Regions from separate parts of the Mycetohabitans sp. B46 genome, predicted to be linked through region 1. Evidence: predicted binding sites of a transcription regulator. Region 1 holds the regulator's gene; the other holds the start of a gene.

Region 1 (7,183 bases):
CGATCAGGCACTGCGGCGCCCGCCCGCCGGCACGCCAGCGACGCACCGGCTGTATCGCGCTACCGGCCTCCCCGTCGAATAGCATGCGCTGATGCCATCCGGGCGTGGCCTGCGGGCTCGGTATGACACGGGGGATCGGTGCACCGATATCAAGCGCATGTGTCACCACGTAACGTTCGCACCATCGCAGCGCCGAATCCGCCGCATGAAAGGCTTCGATATGCGCGATGAGTCCACGCTCCATGCGCGCCGTCGAGCGCACCGCGTCCAACGATGAGCCGAGCAGTGCGGTCAACGCGACGGCGAATATCAATACGAGCGGCAGCACGCTGCCACGCTGCGCGAGCAACGCGCGCGTCATCGCGCGCCGCCCGCAACGGCGTTGCGAATCGCCACGCGGCGCATCCAGGCGGTACGAATTCGTCGATCGGTCGGCATCACCCGTTTGCCGTCGCAGTCGAGGTAGGCCGTCGGACGCGTCGCCACCGGTCCACGCGACACGACGCAGACATCAATGGCTACGATACGACGCCAGTCCGGCTCGGATAACGACGACGCGCGAACCGCGGCGTGGGCACCGGCAAGCCAATAGGACAACCGCAGCTGCTCGATACTATCGACCAACGGCTGTGCCGTCGCGTCGTGACCATTGCCCCGACAATAAAGCTCCGGCTGGTCGGGCGTACGCGCCTGAACATAGAAACGCACCGCAATCGTGTCGCCCGTCACGTTCTGGCCCAGACAATCGGTGGGCCAGTTGTCTTTCGATGGCCAGGTCGCCACCGGGTCGGCCGCATACCGAAAAACCACGCCGTCCGAGTCATGCATGACCGCGCGGCACCGCCCAGCTTGCTCGCGCTCGGGTATGCCGCGCTCACAACCGAAGATCGGCGGGTCTCGGATCGTTTCATCCGCGGCGGGCGCATCGGGTGCTTCGACGGCCCGCGTCGACGTGGAGGCCGTTGAGGCGCGCCACGTCCGTGGGAAAGCTTGCGGCATTCCGGCAAGCCTGGCGTGCGCCACTATGATTTCCAGCGCCTGTTGGCCGGCGGCCGCGGCCCGGCGAGTCTCGTCAACACGACCGGCCGTCCCGCTGAGCACGCCGTACGTCCCGGCCAGCAAGAGCGTGAGCATCATGCCAATGGTCGATGAAAGGAGCCATTCCACCAGCGTATGCCCCCCATCACGTCTGCGTGACACGCTGATCATTCGAGAAAGCCCAGCGATAGGCAGCGGCGCACATATCCGTCGGGCGGCACGATCGTCCCGCGGCACGCCGCCACCCGCTGCGACGCGTCGGCAGCCAGTTCCGACCATTCGAGCGTCAGCACGTCGGCACCGTCCGGATCGCGTTCCACCGTCACGGTACCGTCGAGCAATTGGCGTGACGCATCCCGACTCGCGTGCGCGAGCGCCACGGATTGCGGGTGTCCGGCGCGCATCAGTTCGAGCGCGGCGTCCGCGATCAACGCCGCTCGCATGCGATTCGACAAAGTCTGATCCGAGCGCACCATCGCCTGCCACGCCGCGCCCGCGCTCACGATGGCCACCGCGGCCAATGCAGTGGCCATCGCGGCCTCGATCATCGTGGCACCCGCCACGGCGCCCGGACCGTAGGCTGGACCGCGCTGACCCTGCGCAGCCGGCTCGGCAAGCCGCGCACGAAACTCATTTGCGATACGCATCGGCACGGATCAACGCACGGCCACCTGCCGCAAGGCGAACATGCAACGCCGCAATACGCGGTGACGCGCGCGCCGCACGCACCGCAAAGCCGCGAAAGCTGCCAGCGGATAAGCCGGCGGGCGGCAGAAATCTCATCTCCGTCGTACTGCCGGCGATCGTCACATCGCTCACAGCCGGTTGTGCGTGTAGCACGATCGGCCGCGCGCCGACACCAGGCTGCCGGGCCTGCACCAGCCAGCCGCAGGACCAGTCCAGCGCGCCCGTGGCGCATGGTCGGCCGGGTAAGATGCACTGGCCCGCGCCATCTGAGCGGCAAACCGTCACCGGCGCCTGCCGCGCCACGGCCTCGCTGCGGGCCAATGACAACGTGCGCCCCAATGCACGCGCTACCGCTCGAATCTGCTCACGCGAACGCCATTCGTCGAGCGATGGGATCACCCATGCCGCCAACGCCAATGAAATCGCCATGACCGTACAGATCTCGGCCAGCATGAATCCGCGCCGCCGCGCGGCTCGATATCGCTCCACCGTCACGTCTCCTGGATGCCCGCGACACGCAACGCCCGATGCGCTGCGATTAACGAACACTGTAGGACGGCGCACGGCGCGCAACAATTGACCGAATGGCCGGCGCCGCCGGACCACGCGCTTGCAACCGCTTCGCGTCGCGGATCTTCAGCCACAGCACGTCGAACGACACGCCATGCGGCTCAATGGTGGAACAGCGATATAGGATGAGAAACGCGATGACGCCGTCAGAAGCGCCTATGACTGCCGTTTGCGCGATGTGGGACTGGGCGCGCCGGCTGCGGATCGACCGAACTCATCGATCAAATTCTTGAACTCGGACACGTCCTCAAAGCGCTTATACACTGACGCGAAACGCACGTAGGCGATCTTGTCGAGCTTACGCAACGCGTCCATCACCAGCTCGCCGAGCCGTTCGCTGCGCACCTCGCGCTCGCCGGATGCCAGCAATTGGTACTCGACACGCGCCACCGCTTCGTCGATCGCCTCGGCGGCCACGGGCCGCTTGCGCAACGCAAGCTGCATACTGGACAGAATCTTGCGGCGATCGAATTCGACTCGCGTGCCATCCTTCTTGACGACCGTCGGCAGCGCAAGTTCGACCCGCTCGTATGTCGTGAAGCGCTTGTCGCAAGCTGGGCAGCGGCGGCGGCGGCGGATCGCTGCACCGTCCTCCGACACGCGCGAATCCACCACCTGAGTGTCGTCGTGCCGGCAAAACGGGCAGCGCATGACGATTCGTCCCGCGGCTTACTTGTACACCGGGAACTGGCGCGTGAGTTCGGCAACCTGGCCGCGCACCCGCTCAATCGTTGCCGCGTCGTCCGGCTTGTCCAGCACATCGGCAATCAGATTGCCGACCTGCTCGGCCTGGGCGGGACCGAAACCGCGCGTGGTCATGGCCGGCGAGCCGAGCCGGATGCCGCTGGTCACAAAGGGCTTTTCCGGATCGTTCGGGATCGCATTCTTGTTCACGGTGATGTGCGCGGCGCCCAACGCGGCCTCCGCAGTCTTGCCCGTGGTCTGCTTCGCCCGTAGGTCGACCAGCATCACATGGCTTTCGGTGCGGCCGGACACGATCCGCAAGCCACGCTTGACTAGCGTTTCGGCGAGCACGCGCGCGTTGTCCACGACCTGCTGCTGGTAGGTCTTGAACTGCGGCGCCAGCGCTTCCTTGAACGCGACGGCCTTCGCCGCAATCACGTGCATCAACGGACCGCCCTGGATGCCCGGGAAAATTGCTGAATTGACCGCCTTCTCGTACTCGGCCTTCATTAGGATGACGCCGCCACGCGGACCACGCAAGCTCTTGTGCGTGGTCGTCGTCACGAAGTCGGCATGCGGCACCGGGTTCGGATAAACGCCGGCGGCAATCAGTCCCGCATAGTGCGCCATATCCACCATGAAATACGCGCCGACCGACTTCGCGATCCGTGCCAGGCGCTCGAAGTCGATGCGCAGCGAGAACGCCGACGCGCCCGCCACGAGCAGCTTCGGCTTGTGCTGCTGCGCGAGCTGCTCGGCTGCGTCATAGTCGATGTCCTCGTTCTCGTTCAGCCCGTAGCTGACGACATTGAACCACTTGCCGGACAGGTTGACCGGAGAGCCGTGCGTCAGATGGCCGCCGTGCGCGAGGCTCATGCCCATGATCGTATCGCCCGGCTTGAGCACCGCGAAAAACACCCCTTGATTGGCCTGCGAACCCGAATTAGGTTGTACGTTCGCCGCCTCCGCGCCAAACAGCTGCTTGACCCGTTCGATCGCCAACTGCTCGACCATATCGACATATTCACAACCGCCGTAGTACCGCTTGCCGGGATACCCTTCGGCGTACTTGTTGGTCAGTTGGGAGCCCTGGGCCGCCATCACCGCCGGGCTCGTATAGTTTTCCGACGCGATCAGCTCAATATGGTCTTCTTGCCGGCGGTTCTCGTTCTGAATCGCCTGCCAGACCTGTGGATCGACGTTCGCAATGGTTTGCTCGGCTTTGTCAAACATGCGTCAGCTCCCTTCAATGTTCAAACGATTGACCGAATCGGTGCACTGTCGCACCCACGGCAAAGATACGGTCCTGGAATGGCTTAGTGGAAAAAGACTTCCGATGACGCAAGGACAGGACAGCCCGGGTGACGCAACGACTGCGACCGGATCACGGCTGCCCAGGCGAACGGCAAGACTGCACCCCGCGCTTCACGGTGGTCGTTCCACCTCCGACTTGAAAGTCGCTATCGCCAGTTACGCAGGGTTAGGCGCATTAGTGTATTGGAAGGGTGCTGAATAGGCAACTGAACGTAGCATTTAAAAAAACGGCCGTTCATTTTTTCCTCATTGCGACGTCGCGGCTGCTGAGACGCAGCGCGACACCGTTCATTATGCGAGACTGCCACACGCGTTCCGGTAGAATCCCGCGGATGATGAACATGATCTCGCCTGAACCAGCAGCCCAGCCCGGCTTTACGTGGCCGGTACGCGTCTATTTCGAGGACACCGACGCTGGCGGCATTGTCTTCTACGCTAATTACCTGAAGTTCTTTGAGCGGGCCCGCACCGAATGGCTGCGCGCATGCGGCATCGACCAGCGACGGTTGGCCGACACCCAGCAGGTCATGTTCGTCGTGCGCAACACCGCGCTCGACTACCGTGCCCCGGCGCGCCTGGACGATGTGCTCATCATCGAGAGCCGCATTGAGCGGCTCGGCCCCGCCTCGGTCGATTTTTACCAACAGGCAAGCTGCGACGGCAAGGTGCTGTCCACCGGCACGATCCGCGTGGCCTGCGTCCAGCGCGCGACAATTCGGCCCGTGCCACTGCCTGACACTGTACGCCAGGCGCTGCTGAGCGGCCCGCGCGACGCGGGCTGTCAACGCTCGCACGCTGATATGCGTTGACACTGCACAGAACGTGAGCCGATCCGGTCCACCCCATGAATCACCATGAATAACGCACAAGACCTTTCAATCATTCCGCTCGTATTAAACGCAAGCCTGCTAGCGCAAGCCGTCATGGCGCTGCTGCTGTTGCTGTCGCTCCTGTCCTGGACTTTTATCTTCCGCAAATGGTTCTCGATCCGTCGCGCCCGCGCGCAGACTGAATGGTTTGAGCGCGATTTTTGGTCGGGTGGAGAGCTGCAGTCGCTTTACCAGAGCGCGGCAAACAATCGTCATACGATTGGCGCCCTTGAGCGAATCTTCGAGTCAGGCATGCGTGAATTCCTGAAAGCCAAGGAAAAACGCGTCGCCGAACCCGGTGCGATACTGGATGGTGCACGCCGCGCGATGCGCGCCGCGTTCCAGCGCGAAATGGATGCGCTCGAGGCCAATCTAGCATTTCTTGCGTCGGTCGGCTCGGTGAGCCCATACATCGGCCTGTTTGGAACGGTCTGGGGCATCATGAACGCGTTTCGCGGGCTGGCGAACGTGCAGCAGGCGACGCTGGCCAGTGTCGCGCCCGGCATCGCGGAGGCGCTGGTCGCCACCGCCATCGGCCTGTTCGCGGCCATCCCGGCGGTGGTCGCCTATAATCGCTACGCACACGACATCGACCGCCTGTCGATCCGCTTCGAGACCTTCATCGAAGAATTCTCGAATATCCTGCAACGACAGGCTCACTGACGGAGAACCCGATGGCCGGCACTCCGATCCGCTCCAGTCTGCGCGGCGGCCGTTCGCGCCGCGTGATGTCCGACATTAACGTCGTTCCCTACATCGACGTGATGCTCGTGCTGCTCGTCATTTTCATGGTGACCGCTCCGCTTGTCGCGCCGTCGATCATCAACCTGCCCACGGTCGGCCATGCGGCTCCACAGGAGCAGACGCCGCCCGTCATTGTTAATCTCAAGCCTGACGGCACCCTGAGTGTTAAGTACAAGAACGACGCGTCGGGCGCCACGCAGGAATTGCCAATGACGCTGGCCGATCTGGACCATTTTATCGCCGACCGGACGCAGACCCACCCCGACCAGCCGGTCGTGATCGGCGCGGACAAGTCGGTCAAATACGAAATCGTGATGAATGTCATGTCGGAGCTGAAAGCAAACGGCGTGAAGCGCGTCGGGCTGCTCGTCAAGCCGAAATGAAGCCAAAAGCAGGATATCCGTTTGAACCCCCGCGGGAACGCGGCACGCTGCGCGCACTCGCGCTCGCCGCGTTGATGCACGTGCTGTTCGCACTCTTTCTGTACCACGGGATGAAGTGGCAAAACAGCACGCCTGCCGGCGCTGAAGCAGAAATCTGGACGCAGGTGCCGAGCACGCCGGCCCCGCCCCCCCCTGCTGCCGCGCCGGCGCAACTCACCCCACCGCCAGCCCAGCACGAGGAGGCGGACATCGCATTGCAACAGGAAAAGCGGCACAAGCAACAAGAGGCGGAACGCCAAGCGCAGCTGGCCGAACAGGAGCACGTGCGCAGGCAAGCCGAGCAACAAGCCGACGCGCACCGCCAGCAACTCGCCGCGCAAAAAGCAGCGGCCGAGAAACTGAAGCAGCAGCAGGCGGAGAAATGGCGCGAGCAGCAGTTTGCGCAGCAACAGCAAGAGGCGCTGAAGAAGCAGCAAGCGCTGAAAAAGCAGGAAGCATTGAAGGCGCAGCAGGAAAAGCTCGCGCTTGCCCAGGCGAAAAAGCAGCAGGCGCAACAAGCGGCGAAGGCCAAACAGGCGGCCGAGCAGGCCGCGCGCCAAAAGCTCGACCAGGCGCGTCGGGCGCGGCTGGCGCAGTTGCAGGGCTTGGCCGGCGATGAGCCCGGAGGCAACGGACTGGCCAAGAGCGGCACAGGCACGGGAAGCGGCGGCACCGCAACGTCGGCTGGCTATGCGGACAAGGTGCAGCGCCGTGTGCGGCCCAATGTCATCTGGTCCGGACCGACTGAAGGGCTGGATACGCTGATTGCCGTACGCTGCGCCCCCGACGGTGCGCTGCTCGACGCGCGCATCGCGCGCAGCAGCGGTAATGCGCAGTGGGACGACGCGGCACTGC
Region 2 (7,183 bases), on a different contig from region 1:
TCCCACGCCCACTTGTACTTGAACGGCACGAGTTGATTGACGTCGGTCTTGCCGTTAATGATCCGCTTGTCGGCCACGTTCACGCGGGCCTCGGGGGCGGGCGCCGGCGACGCGTTCGGTTGCTGGCCCGGCGCGACAGCGACATCGCGCGTGAAGCTATCCTGTGCCAATGAAGCGGGCGTATCCGCAGCTTGCGCTGCGTACCCGGCGGACGATGCCACGGCTCCAGTCGCCGTCGTTTCTCGCACCGTCGGTTGCGGAACGCTCGGGGGAATTACGGCAGTAATCTCGTCATCCCAGTTGAGCATAAATGTCACCATCAATTTAGATCGGTTTGTACCATCTTTTCACCAACGATAAAAGAGTCCGCTGATGAAAAACGCTCTTTTGATCTCGCATTGAGACCTTCATACAACACTTTGATCGATAGGATCGTCCAGGACTTCATATCGGTTGCATCACGACCCAGATCGACCATTGCTTGATATCGATCGGCGCGACGCGTGGGCCATCCGTTTCATTGCACTCGCCGCACCTACCATGCACGTGGCCACCGCTCATCGCGCGTATCGCGTGTCGCACGATGCACACGCGATACATACCAAGCAGCACGCGTCCCGTGCCTTATCGTGTACCGCATGCAGTATGACCGCGGGCGGTATTAGACAACACGGTCGAGCACGCTCACGCGCTAATGCATCATTGGCATGCCTCACACTCCTCGAAGCCTGCATCGCCAGGACGCAGCATGCAAACCGGTCCCGCGATCTCATCCTGCGCTCCCGCATCGGCAGCGGCGTGCACACCGGCGTTGCGCGTCGCCGCGCTGCCCGACACGTCACTCCCCACGCCATGCATCGCCCCCCCGCCACCGTCGCTAGATGGCACCGCATTGAGCGCGCCATGCGCAACCGTCGACTTCTCGACATGCGTTGCGGCGATCGTGCGCAAGTAGTACGTCGTCTTCAGGCCGCGCAGCCAGGCGAGCTTGTAGATTTCGTCCAGCTTCTTACCCGACGCCCCGGCCATGTAGATGTTCAACGACTGCGCCTGATCGATCCACTTCTGCCGACGCGCCGCCGCCTCCACGAGCCACTTCGGATCCACTTCGAACGCGGTTGCATACGTCGCGCGCAGATCGGCGGGAATCCGATCGATGCGCGCCAGCGATCCGTCGAAGTACTTCAAATCGGCTACCATCACTTCGTCCCAGAGCCCGTGCGCCTTCAGGTCACGCACCAGATATTCATTGACGACCGTGAATTCGCCCGACAAATTTGATTTCACATACAGATTCTGGAACGTCGGCTCGATGCACGCGGACACACCAATGATGTTCGAGATCGTTGCGGTCGGCGCGATCGCAACGCAGTTCGAGTTGCGCATGCCATGCGTGGCGATGCGCTCGCGCAGCGCGGCCCAGTCCATCGTTTCGGACGAGTCGACCTCGACATACCCACCGCGTGAGTCAGCGAGCAGCTTCAGCGAGTCTTGCGGCAAAATTCCGCGATCCCACAGCGAGCCACCGTACGACGAGTACCGGCCGCGCTCACTTGCCAGTTCGGTGGAGGCCCAGTACGCGTAGTAGCAGACCGCTTCCATCGAGCGGTCCGCGAACTCCACCGCCTGCTGCGATGCATACGGCGTGCGCAGCAAGTGCAGGCAGTCCTGGAAGCCCATGATGCCCATGCCGACCGGACGGTGCTTCAGATTCGAGTTACGCGCCTTGGCAACCGCGTAGTAATTGATATCGATCACATTGTCGAGCATGCGCATCGCGACGCTGATCGTGCGCTTGAGCTTATCGTGGTCCAGCACATAGCCACCGTCCGCGTCCTGCTTCATATGCGCGACCAGGTTGACCGAGCCCAGGTTGCAAACCGCGATTTCGTTGTCGCTCGTGTTCAACGTGATTTCAGTGCACAGGTTCGACGAATGCACAACACCCACGTGCTGCTGCGGCGAGCGCACGTTGCAGGGGTCCTTGAACGTGATCCACGGATGACCGGTCTCGAACAGCATCCCGAGCATCTTGCGCCACAGTTGCGCGGCCGGAACCTTCTTGAACAGCTTCAGTTCGCCGCGCGCGGCCTTCTCTTCGTACGCGACATAAGCTTGTTCGAACTCGGCACCAAATTTGTCATGCAGGTCCGGACAGGTCGACGGTGAAAACAACGTCCAGTCGCCCCCCTCGATTACCCGCTTCATGAACAGATCTGGGATCCAGTTCGCGGTATTCATGTCGTGCGTGCGACGACGATCGTCGCCGGTGTTCTTGCGCAACTCAAGAAACTCTTCGATGTCCAAATGCCAGGTTTCGAGATACGCACATACTGCACCCTTGCGCTTGCCCCCCTGGTTGACCGCGACCGCCGTGTCGTTGACGACCTTGAGGAACGGCACCACGCCCTGCGACTTGCCGTTGGTGCCCTTGATGTGCGAGCCGAGCGCGCGCACGCGGGACCAGTCGTTGCCCAGTCCGCCGGCAAACTTGGACAATAGCGCGTTTTCCTTTAGTGCTTCATAGATGCCGTCCAGGTCGTCCGCGACAGTCGTCAGGTAGCACGACGACAGTTGCGAGCGGCGCGTGCCGGAATTGAACAGCGTCGGCGTCGAGCTCATGAAGTCGAACGTTGACAGCACAGTGTAGAACTCGATCGCCCGCGCCTCGCGGTCAATTTCATTCAACGCCAGCCCCATCGCCACCCGCATGAAGAAGGCCTGCGGCATTTCAATGCGCTGCCCGTCCACGTGCAGGAAGTAACGGTCGTACAACGTCTGCAGACCGAGATAGCCAAATTTCAGATCGCGCGACGCATCCAGCGCGTCGCCCAGCTTTTTCAAGTCAAACTGCAGCAGCTTCTCGTCCAGCAATTCAGCTTCGACACCTCGCTTCAAGAACTGCGGGAAGTACTCCGCATACCGCGCACCCATCTCGGACTGCAACACCTCTTCGCCAAGAATCTCGCGGCGAATCGTATGCAGCAGCAGTCGCGCGGTGACCTGGCTGTAGGCCGGGTCCTTCTCGATCATTGTGCGCGCGGCGAGGATCGCCGAGTCGTAGACCTGCGACAACGGCACGCCGTCGTAGAGATTTTTGACCGTTTCGGCGACGATCGGCTCTGCGCTGACCGCCTCGCCGAGCCCGTCGCAGGCGGCCGTGATCACGTTGCGCAACGCAGCAAGATCCAGCGGGCGCACGAGGCCGTTGTCGTTCACGTTCAACCCGCCTTGCGCCGGCTGTTGCGCCACCTCGTGTGCGCGCTCCGCGGCGCGTTTCTCACGATACAGCACATAGGCGCGAGCGACATTGTGCTCGCCGGCCCGCATCAACGCGAGTTCGACCTGGTCTTGAATGTCTTCGATATGGAATGTGCCGCCGTTCGGCCGGCTGCGCACGAGCGCGCGCACGACCGCCTGCGTCAGCGTCTCGACCAATTCGCGCACGCGTGCCGACGCGGCACCCTGACCGCCATTGACGGCGAGGAAAGCCTTGGTCACCGCGATCGCGATCTTGGACGGCTCGAATGACACCACACTCCCGTTGCGGCGAATGACCTTGTAGTCGGCAAACGTCGCCTGCGGCACCAATGCGCGCGCACCATGCGCAGCGCCACCGCCATGCGGCAGGCCGGCTGCGGCACTGGACTGTTGGGACGTGACGTTCTCGGTGGTTTGCATGGGCAAAACTCCTGATCTTGTGTCGTGCGGTGAATCCGCGTTCTTGGAACGAGTGGGGCATGGCACGGCGTATTGGCGCAGTGCCACAGCGCCCTGAAAACGGTGTCTGAGAAGGCGATGCGGCGCCATCGCTGGAAACGAGGCGCCGCCGAAAACCACAATATCTAGTAGCGGCGCCGTCGCCATATACCAACTATAGTGGAAATTTGCCCCAGATTCCACGAATAAATTTGCGCCCGAAGACTTGACTTTTTGGCATGCGCCGCCGATTGCGGGCTCGCCGCCATGCAAGCGTGGATGCGCCGCATGCTCTGCCGTCGCGGCGTCCAGCCGCGCGCAACATGTTCAACGCAGATAGGGAAAAAACGTCGCCGGCAGCGCAAGCTGAGCGCGCAACCGATGCCAGTCGAAATGCGGCCCCGGATCGGTCTTGCGACCCGGCGCGATGTCCGCATGGCCGGCCAGCGCAGTGATGGGATAGCGCTCACACAGTGCGATGCACAATCGCGTCAGCGTGTCGTACTGCGACGCCTCGAACACGTGCTCGTCCGAGCCTTCCAGTTCAATGCCGATCGAAAAATCATTGCAGCGCGCTCGGCCGGCGAAACACGACGCGCCAGCATGCCACGCGCGCGCATTGCACGAGACGAACTGCAGCAATGTGCCGTCCCGCCGCACAAAAAAATGCGCCGATACGCGCAGCCCACGCAGTCGCGTGTAGTAGGGGTGCGCGTCGCAATCGAGTTGGTTGAGGAACAGCGCCGCCACCGCGTCACCGCCGAACTGTCCCGGCGGCAGACTGATGTTGTGCACCACCACGAGCGTCGGCTCAACGCCTGCGGGACGCGCATCGAAATTCGCGCATGGCGTGTGCTGAGCCGGCCAAGCCCACCCTGGCACATCGACCACGATGCGCGCCGCCGCAGCGTCGTCGTTCACGAACCGCTGCGCCGCGCACATCGCCCGCTCACCGCGCATTATCGCGCCCGGCCGGCCGGGCCGCGTAGCGGACCGCATGCTCGTTGGAGCAAAAGAGCTGGCCCTTTACCCACACCGTTTCGCTTACCGGTACATGTACCCCGCACTGTGCGCAACGCACGATGGCCTCCGGCAGTGCGCCGCCTCCGGCGGAGCCTGTGCACCGCGTGCTGGCCGCGCCTTCGGTGCGACCACGGTCGGCCTGCGGGTGCATGGATTCCCGTCCCGCCTCGGATCCGTGGCTGACGGGCGCCCGATCACGACGCGCGAGCTGGCGCCACAGCCACTGGATGGCGAGAATCACAAAAAGCCAAAAGAGGATGCGGGCCATGACGAACGAATAAGCACACAGGAAACGATTCAAATGTCGACGCGAGCCGACTGCGTCAATCAGACCACCGCGCGATGCAACAGCACTTCCAGCACGAAGCGGCTGCCGACATACGCGAGCAGCAGCGCCGCGAACGACGCCAGCACCCAACGCAACGCGGTGCGACCGCGCCAGCCGCGCCGCTGGCGGCCCACTAGTAGCGCGCCGAACATGATCCACGACACGAACGCGAACACGGTCTTGTGATCCAGCTTGACGGCTTGGGCGATCAGTTGCTCGCTGAACCACACGCCGCTGATCAGCGCCAGTGTCAGCAGCACGAAACCAGCGGCGATCAGGCGGAACAGCAGCTTTTCCAGCGTCAACAACGGTGGCAGCGTATCGAACCAACTCGATAACCAGTCACGCGCGGGCGGCCCCGGCGTGCGCCGTCCGGCCACGCCGCGCAGCGCGTGCAGCCGGCGCTCGACCAGCAGCATCAGAATCGCATGCAACGCGGCGATCGCCAGCAACCCATACGCGACATTCGCCAACACGAAGTGGACCTTGAACAGCGGGTCTGCCGCATAGGCCAGCACGTGTACGCCGCCGAACAGCAGCGGCAGCAGCGTCGCCACGCAGGCAATCGGCATCAGCAGCAGTCGCAGCCCATCGAGCCGGAAAAAGAAACTCTCAATCCAGTAGATGCTCGCGCCGAGCCACAACATCGCCGACAGCGCGAATGCGAAGCCGAACACCATCGCGTTAGCTGGGAAGATCGTCATATGCAGCAGCACCCCGTGCAGCACCAGCGCGGCAAACAGCACCGCGCGCGCCACCGGTGACGTGCCAGCGCCGGTGGCGCGGCCGGGCGCTATCGCCAACGCGGCTGTCGGCGCCGTGGCCAGCAGCGTGCCGTGCGAATCGCGCGCATGCCGATGCGACCGCCAGGCGGCGACGCCAAGGCTGCCATACAAGAGCGCGGTGAGGGCATACAGTACAATGTGCATAGTTATTCAGTTTACACTAGCGCCCCGCCGCCGGCCCGGATCCCGCTGCCCCCGTGCGTCTTGATGCACCCGGACCGCGCCACCTGCCCGGGCTCACGTCGAGGCGCGGCAAACCGCACGTCACTCCCATGCTCGACAATCTCACACAACGTATGGCGCGCGTCGTGAAGACGCTTCGCGGCGAAGCCCGGCTTACCGAGGCCAACACGCAAGAGATGCTGCGCGAGGTGCGCCTGGCACTGCTCGAGGCAGACGTCGCGCTGCCGGTCGTGCGCGAGTTTATCGCGAAGGTCCGGGAAAAGGCGCTCGGTGAGGAAGTGATCAGCAGCTTGACCCCCGGCCAGGCACTGGTCGGTGTCGTGCAACGCGAGCTGACCGCGGTGATCGGCGGCGACTACGAGGGCAAGGCGGCCGAGCTGAACCTGGCGGTCACACCGCCAGCGGTGATCTTGATGGCGGGCCTACAGGGTGCCGGCAAGACCACGACGGTCGGCAAGCTGGCTAAGCTGCTGCGCGAGAAGCAGAAGAAAAAAGTCCTCACTGTATCGTGCGACGTCTACCGGCCCGCGGCGATCGCGCAGCTGAAAACCGTCACCGAGCAGGTCGGCGCGGATTGCTTCCCGTCCCAACCCGACCAAAAACCGCAGGATATCGCGCGGGACGCATTGGACTGGGCCAAGCGGCACTATCATGACGTATTGATCGTGGACACGGCGGGCCGGCTCGGCATCGATGAGGCGATGATGCAGGAAATCGCCGCGTTGCATGCGCAACTCAAGCCGGCCGAGACGCTGTTCGTCGTCGATGCGATGCTCGGCCAGGACGCGGTCAATACCGCGAAGGCCTTTAATGACGCGCTGCCGCTCACCGGCGTTGTGCTGACCAAGCTCGATGGCGACTCGCGCGGCGGCGCAGCGTTGTCGGTGCGTCACGTGACGGGCCGGCCGATCAAGTTCGTTGGCGTCGGCGAGAAGCTCGATGGCCTAGAGACGTTCTATCCGGAACGGATGGCCAATCGGATCCTGGGCATGGGAGACATCCTGGCGCTGGTCGAGGAAGCGCAGCGCGGCGTGGACGTGCAGGCCGCGCAGAAGCTCGCCGAAAAGGTGAAGAAAGGCGGCGCTTTTGACCTGAATGACTTTCGCGCCCAACTGTCGCAAATGAAGAAAATGGGCGGCTTATCGACGCTGATGGATAAGCTGCC

Evidence for each region. The regulator NrdR, encoded in region 1, represses ribonucleotide reductase genes. The targets are predictions, from matches to a motif close to CACNANATNTNGTG.
Region 2: the regulator NrdR is predicted to act here: its motif matches at 3,838-3,851, upstream of IHE30_RS14345 (ribonucleoside-diphosphate reductase subunit alpha).

The regions. Positions count from the first base shown of each region.
Region 1 covers NZ_JADBGL010000003.1:146,195-153,377, reverse strand. The annotation lists gene IHE30_RS04740 (pilus assembly PilX family protein) at 1-361, opposite strand, end outside; gene IHE30_RS04735 (PilW family protein) at 358-1,137, opposite strand; gene IHE30_RS04730 (hypothetical protein) at 1,206-1,685, opposite strand; gene IHE30_RS04725 (GspH/FimT family pseudopilin) at 1,669-2,214, opposite strand; gene nrdR (transcriptional regulator NrdR) at 2,452-2,946, opposite strand; gene glyA (serine hydroxymethyltransferase) at 2,965-4,212, opposite strand; ZMP/ZTP riboswitch at 4,365-4,463, opposite strand; gene ybgC (tol-pal system-associated acyl-CoA thioesterase) at 4,626-5,102, shown strand; gene tolQ (protein TolQ) at 5,148-5,825, shown strand; gene tolR (protein TolR) at 5,837-6,289, shown strand; gene tolA (cell envelope integrity protein TolA) at 6,286-7,183, shown strand, end outside.
Region 2 covers NZ_JADBGL010000017.1:40,964-48,146, reverse strand. The annotation lists gene IHE30_RS14350 (ribonucleotide-diphosphate reductase subunit beta) at 1-308, opposite strand, end outside; gene IHE30_RS14345 (ribonucleoside-diphosphate reductase subunit alpha) at 700-3,681, opposite strand; gene ampD (1,6-anhydro-N-acetylmuramyl-L-alanine amidase AmpD) at 4,027-4,641, opposite strand; gene IHE30_RS14335 (PP0621 family protein) at 4,649-5,023, opposite strand; gene IHE30_RS14330 (cytochrome C assembly family protein) at 5,050-5,979, opposite strand; gene ffh (signal recognition particle protein) at 6,108-7,183, shown strand, end outside.